One region of the Pseudomonas rosaeacicularis genome, then DNA from elsewhere that is predicted to be linked to it. Evidence: predicted binding sites of a transcription regulator. Region 1 holds the regulator's gene; each other region holds the start of a gene.
The links. The regulator sigma-54, encoded in region 1, starts transcription at its own class of promoters, with help from an activator protein. The targets are predictions, from matches to a motif close to ANTGGCATNNANNTTGCTNT.
Positions count from the first base shown of each region.

Region 2: nirB (nitrite reductase large subunit NirB) is a predicted target of sigma-54. The motif match lies at 1,221-1,240, and genes of this name have one in related genera.
Region 3: glnK (P-II family nitrogen regulator) is a predicted target of sigma-54. The motif match lies at 1,429-1,448, and genes of this name have one in related genera.

Region 1 is NZ_JBSKHT010000024.1:72,171-74,440, reverse strand. Features, by position in the region: gene ptsN (PTS IIA-like nitrogen regulatory protein PtsN) at 1-11, opposite strand, end outside; gene hpf (ribosome hibernation-promoting factor, HPF/YfiA family) at 24-332, opposite strand; gene ACWKWM_RS26220 (RNA polymerase factor sigma-54) at 411-1,904, opposite strand; gene lptB (LPS export ABC transporter ATP-binding protein) at 2,098-2,270, opposite strand, start outside.
Region 2 is NZ_JBSKHT010000007.1:229,902-232,171, forward strand. Features, by position in the region: gene ACWKWM_RS11325 (bifunctional nitrate reductase/sulfite reductase flavoprotein subunit alpha) at 1-715, opposite strand, end outside; gene nirB (nitrite reductase large subunit NirB) at 1,454-2,270, shown strand, end outside.
Region 3 is NZ_JBSKHT010000001.1:128,027-130,296, reverse strand. Features, by position in the region: gene ACWKWM_RS00610 (ammonium transporter) at 1-850, opposite strand, end outside; gene glnK (P-II family nitrogen regulator) at 884-1,222, opposite strand; gene ACWKWM_RS00600 (accessory factor UbiK family protein) at 1,641-1,901, shown strand; gene ACWKWM_RS00595 (YifB family Mg chelatase-like AAA ATPase) at 2,121-2,270, shown strand, end outside.

The DNA of each region.
Region 1 (2,270 bases):
AGTCGGATCATGGGTAGGGAGTGTCAGCGAGCGGCCGCACCTTTGAGGATGCTTTGCTGCTTTTCCTTATGCTTGAGCAATTGTCTGTCGAGCTTGTCAGTGAGTAAGTCGATTGCAGCGTACATATCGTCATGCTCCGCATTGGCAACCACCTCTCCACCAGGGATATGCAGGGTGGCCTCGATCTTCTGTTTGAGCTTCTCGACGGCCATCGTCACCTGCACATTGGTAATCTTGTCAAAATGCCCTTCGAGCTTTTTGAGTTTGAGCTCGATGTATTCACGCAGGGGCTTGGTCACTTCCAGTTGGTGTCCACTGATGTTGACTTGCATACAGCTTCTCCTTCGTTGCCAGTGCATAAAAGAGGCAGGCTTGGTTGCCTGCCACTGGAACGCTGTGGCCTGTGACCTCTACATCAGTCGCTTGCGCTCGCTGGAAGGCGCGATCCCCAGAGACTCGCGGTACTTGGCGACTGTGCGACGTGCCACTTGAATGCCTTGTGCCTCCAGTAAACCAGCGATCTTACTGTCACTCAATGGCTTTTTCTGATTTTCGGCCGCAACCAGTTTTTTGATGATTGCGCGAATGGCCGTGGACGAACATTCACCGCCTTCTGAGGTGCTGACGTGGCTGGAAAAGAAGTATTTCAGTTCATAAATGCCCCGCGGCGTGTGCATGAACTTTTGCGTTGTAACCCGGGAAATCGTTGACTCGTGCATGCCCACCGCTTCAGCGATGTCGTGCAACACCAGCGGCTTCATTGCTTCGTCGCCGTACTCAAGGAAACCGCGCTGATGTTCGACGATCTGCGTGGCCACCTTCATCAACGTCTCATTGCGGCTCTGCAGGCTCTTGATGAACCAGCGGGCTTCTTGCAACTGATTACGCATGAAGGTGTTGTCAGCGCTGGTATCAGCGCGGCGTACAAAGCCTGCGTACTGCGGATTAACGCGCAAGCGCGGCACTGATTCCTGATTGAGTTCGACCAGCCATCGCTCGTTGTGCTTGCGTACGATCACATCAGGCACGACGTATTCGGCTTCGGTGGACTCGATCTGTGAGCCGGGGCGCGGATTCAAACTCTGCACCAGCTCAATGACCTGACGAAGATCGTCTTCCTTGATCTTCATGCGGCGCATCAGTTGCGCGTAGTCACGGCTACCCAGCAGATCGATGTAATCGCTGACCAAGCGCTGTGCTTCGGCCAACCATTTTGTCTTGGCAGGCAGTTGGCGTAGTTGCAGCAGCAAGCATTCGCTGAGATTGCGAGCGCCGATGCCCGCAGGTTCGAATTGCTGGATACGGTGCAGAACGGCCTCGATCTCATCCAGCTCGATATCGAGCTCCGGGTCGAAAGCGTCGAGCAGTTCATCGAGCGACTCGTCCAGATAACCCTGATTGTTAATGCAATCGATCAATGTCACGGCGATCAGGCGATCAGTGTCGGACATCGGCGCAAGATTGAGCTGCCACAGCAAATGGCTTTGCAGGCTCTCGCCAACCGATGTGCGTGTGGTGAAGTCCCACTCATCATCGTCGTTGCTCGGCAGGCTGCTGGCGCTGGTCTGGTAAACGTCTTCCCAAGCTGTATCGACGGGCAATTCGTTGGGAATGCGCTCGCTCCATTCGCCGTCTTCGAGATTGTCGACGGTGGGGGCGGATTCCTGGTAGGTCGGTTCCTGAACGTCAGGATTGGGCTTTTGCTCGACGCTATCGGCCATCGGGTCGGCATTATCGAAATCGTCGCCTTCTTCCTGGCGCTCGAGCATAGGATTGGACTCCAGTGCCTCCTGAATTTCCTGTTGGAGATCCAGAGTCGACAATTGGAGTAAGCGGATGGCCTGCTGCAGCTGCGGTGTCATCGTCAGCTGCTGGCCCATTCTCAAGACTAGCGAAGGTTTCATGGCAGGGGCTAAACACCTTATTCGTTCGCCGGCGCATATGCGCGCCATCCACTACAGGGCGCCAGGGCGCCAACTTAAGCAAATTATATGCCTGAAACCAGAGTGTTTGCCTAGAGCGCGATGACAATTAATGTTTGATTGGAGGCAAAGGCGGCTTCAGCGCCTATGCGGCAATCAAGTGTCATCGCAACAGTTACAGGCGGAACTCGTGGCCGAGGTATACCTCTTTCACCAACTGGTTCGCCAGAATGGTGTCCGAATCGCCTTCGGCAATCAGCTGTCCATCATTGACGATGTAGGCGGTTTCGCAGATATCCAGCGTTTCGCGGACGTTGTGATCGGTGATCAACACACCGATACCTTTGG
Region 2 (2,270 bases), on a different contig from region 1:
CGGTGTGACCGTTTTCCATCAGTAGATACAGGAGGCCATTGAGCAGGGCCAGGTCGGTGCCGGGCTTGATCTGCATGAACAGACCAGCCTTGTCGGCAGTGGTGTTGCGCCGGGGATCGACGACGATCAACTGCGCACCAGCCTTGACCCGATCCATCATGCGCAGGAACAGAATCGGGTGACAGTCGGCCATGTTCGCGCCGATGACGAAGAACACGTCGGCCTTGTCGAAATCTTCGTAGGAGCCTGGCGGGCCATCAGCGCCCAGCGACAGTTTGTAGCCGCTGCCGGCGCTGGCCATGCACAGGCGCGAGTTGGATTCGATGTGAGCGGTGCGCACGAACCCTTTGGCGAGCTTGCTGGCCAGGTACTGCGCCTCCAAAGACATTTGCCCGGACACATAAAAGGCCAGGGCGTCCGGGCCGTGGGTGTCGATGATCGCTCGCAGGCGGCGGGCGGTTTCGCTGATGGCGAAGCCGATGTCGGCGCGCACCGGCTCCTGGCTGCGCACGTCACGCAGGTAGGCCGAATCCATACGTCCGGATTCCGTCAGCGGCTGGGCACAAGTCGTGCCCTTGGTGCACAGGCGCCCGTAATTGCTAGGGTGCGTCTTGTCCCCGGTCACTTTGATGACCCGGTTGTTCTCGACCTGCATGACGATCCCGCAGCCAACACCGCAATAAGGACACACACTTGAAACGCTTCGACTCGCCATACCCATTTCCCGAAACCAAAAAAAAAACGCCCTGTTCTCCTCCGTCTGAAACGGGGAGCACACGGCGCCTTTGTCGTGAAGATGGCGATCGGCGTTGATCACCTTTGACGGGGGTGTTGCAAGGGATGGGCCAGAGGGGCGGCCGAAAGTTGTAAGCCCCAAGCTGCAAGCCTCCAGCTGCAAGTGAACCTGTTGGAGCGAGGCTTGCCCGCGAAGCTGATAACGCGGTGAGCCTGACACACCGCACTCGCAGCTTCGCGGGCAAGCCTCGCTCCAACAGGATTTGGCTCCTTGGGGGTTTCAGGATTGCGACACAGGGTTTAGGCATCACAATGATGCGCAACCGATCATTCACGCACTTTTTTCGCGCCATTTGCAGAACAATCGAAAGCGTCCGGCGATGCGTTAGCGGACTCTCATCAGTGGCTGTTAATCAGTCTTTTAACCAGCATTTACCGGACAGCCAAGCCCCGACAACCCGCCAGACCCGCGCCCCCAACCACCCTCTGGCACACCCCTTGCTTTGACCAACCAAGTCCAGCCTGAATGCGCGGTTGGCGGCCCTGACGTTCAATGACGATCGTCAGCCCAGCAGGGCATCGGGCCAAGCAGGTTGCACCCACACTGTGGTCGGGTGGCAACCCACAAAGAACAGGCAAAGGCGCCTGGAACCGAAAGGTTCCGGGCGCTTTTTTTTTGCTTTCGAAAAACCTGAATTGGCTTTGGCCGGGACTTGCTATGAACACCACAGTCGCCCCTTTTGAAGATGTGCCCACCCTGATCGTCATCGGTAACGGCATGGTCGGCCACCAATGCGTCGCGCAATTGATCGCCGACGGCGCGCTGGATCGCTACCGCATTCATGTGTTCGGCGAAGAGCGCCAGCGCGCCTACGACCGCGTGCATCTGTCCGAGTACTTCGGCGGGCGTGACGCCGAGTCCCTGGCCATGTGCGAAGCCGAGCTGTATCAACAGAGCGGGGTGACGCTGCATTTGGGTGTGCCGGTGCTGGAAATCGACCGCGTTCGGCGTGAAGTCATCACCGCCAGCGGTTGCTTCCCGTTCGACAAACTGGTGCTGGCGACCGGTTCGTACCCCTTCGTGCCACCGATTGAAGGCGCGGCCGGCGATTCGCGCCTGGTCTATCGCACTCTGGACGATCTGGACACCATCCGCGCCGCGGCCAAAAACGCCAAACGCGGTGTAGTGGTCGGCGGCGGCTTGCTTGGCCTGGAAGCGGCAAACGCGCTGAAGTCTCTGGGGCTGGAAGCCCACGTGGTGGAATTCGCCCCGCGCCTGATGCCGGTGCAACTGGATGACTTCGGCGGCGCGGCATTGAAGGCTCGTATCGAAGCACTGGGCGTTGGCGTGCATTTGTCTCGCGCCACGCAGTCGATTACGCCGGGCGAGGAATACCGCTACCGGATGAATTTTGCCGGCGACGAATTTCTTGAAACTGACCTGGTGGTGTTCTCCGCCGGGATTCGCCCGCAAGACGCCCTCGCCCGCCAGTGCGAGCTTGAGTTGGGGGCACGCGGCGGCATCGCGATTGACG
Region 3 (2,270 bases), on a different contig from region 1:
GTGCTGCAGCGGCGGTCGCGATTTGGGTAACCAGCATCGCCATACCGGCAGTGCCGTTGGCTGCAGCAGCGGAGCCTGCGTTGAAGCCGAACCAGCCGACCCAGAGCATTGCCGCGCCAACCAGGGTGTAACCCAGGTTATGTGGAGCCATCGGGGTGGTCGGGAAACCTTTACGTTTGCCCAGCACCAGGCAAGCCACCAGACCTGCAACACCGGCGTTGATGTGAACAACCGTGCCGCCTGCGAAGTCGAGTACGCCCCAGTCCCACAACAGACCACCGACGCCGCTCCAGACCATGTGCGCAATTGGCGCGTAGACCAGAGTGAACCAGATGGCCATGAAGATCAGCATCGCGGAGAACTTCATACGTTCTGCGAAAGCACCGACGATCAAAGCGGGAGTGATGATGGCGAAGGTCATCTGGAAGGTGACGAACACCGCTTCAGGGAACAGCGCAGCCGGGCCAGTGATGCTGGCTGGGGTAATACCCGCCAGGAACGCCTTGCCCATGCCGCCGAAGAAGGAGTTGAAATTGACGACGCCTGCTTCCATACCGGTGGTGTCGAACGCAATGCTGTAGCCGTAAATGACCCACAGGATGCTGATCAGGCCGGTAATGGCAAAGCACTGCATCATCACGGAAAGAATGTTTTTCGAGCGAACCATGCCGCCGTAGAACAGTGCCAGACCGGGAATGGTCATGAACAGCACCAAAGCGGTCGAAGTCAGCATCCAGGCGGTGTCGCCTGAGTTGAGGACTGGGGCTGCCACTTCGTCTGCCGCCATGGCCAAGCCAGGGGTTACGAGGGACAACAGGGCTCCTAGCCCTGCGAATTGACGCAGAGTCATATTGTTTTCTCCTGGGGCGTTGGGGTTGGCGGCTTAGATTGCGTCGGTATCGGTTTCGCCGGTACGGATGCGAATGGCCTGTTCCAGATTAACCACGAAGATCTTGCCGTCACCGATCTTGCCAGTGTTGGCTGCTTTGGTTATCGCTTCGATAACCCGATCCAGATCCTTGTCGTCGATCGCAACATCGATCTTCACCTTGGGAAGGAAGTCGACTACATATTCCGCACCGCGATACAGCTCGGTGTGGCCTTTCTGACGTCCGAAGCCTTTGACTTCAGTTACCGTGATGCCCTGCACGCCGATTTCGGATAACGACTCGCGTACGTCATCCAACTTGAACGGCTTGATGATGGCAGTGACTAGCTTCATGAAACTTTCTCCCGAATTGGTGGACTTGCCCCAGGAAAACAAACCCGACTCAAGTCTAAGCGCAGTGTCTGGCTTTGTAACGCGTCGATGGCCTGAAACAGACCAGATCAACGCCAGAAAACCGCTCCTGACGAAACACTTCCCCGCTCCGCCTGTCGCACTGGATTCGTCACAGCGACTGCATCAGTGCATGGGTCATAAGCCACTAAGCAGAAAGCTTGCCATTTCATTGAATTCCACTGAATACAGCTAATCCATCGTCATCTGAGCAGTGCAGGTAGCCATCATCCAAGGGACACGCACAACAACAGTGCGCCAGTGCCCGGACGCATGCTCGATAAACGTGCACTCGCTACCCCAAAATGACTATAGACGCTGCGTGCTACACTGCTGCGCATCTGATTTACGGAAAACCATCATGCTCGCCCCAAAAGCCTTTCTCGATGCCGTCAGTGGCCACGCTTCCCGTCTGCTGAGTAGCGACACTCAACTACCCCGCAATGAATTCGAGACCCAGTTCAAAGCCCTCCTGCAAAGTGGCTTCAGCAAACTGGATTTGGTCAGCCGGGAAGAATTTGACAGCCAGATGATCGTCCTCGCCCGCACCCGCGCCCGCCTCGAAGCGCTGGAAGCCAAAATGGCCGAGATGGAAGCTAAGCTCGCGCCGCCGGCGGATTGATTAACGCGCTGACTCTGTACGAGCGAATTCCTTCGCGAGACTTCAGTTCAGGCGATACATCTGCATTGCCTTGAAATGCATTCCGAATGAATTCTCCCCTAAAGGCGGGTGCCCGTCGCCACGAAACACCCTGAACCTTTTCGCTCCAGCTGTTCCCCTCCTTGATGACTATCCTTTGCCACACCGCAGGACGCGGTCTGTCTCCATCAAGGAATGTCTATGTCCCTCGCTATCGTCCACAGCCGCGCTCAGGTCGGCGTTGAAGCGCCCGCCGTGACTGTTGAATGCCATCTGGCGAACGGCCTGCCAACACTGACGCTGGTGGGGTTACCCGAAGGCGCGGTGAAGGAGAGCAAGGACCGGGTGCGC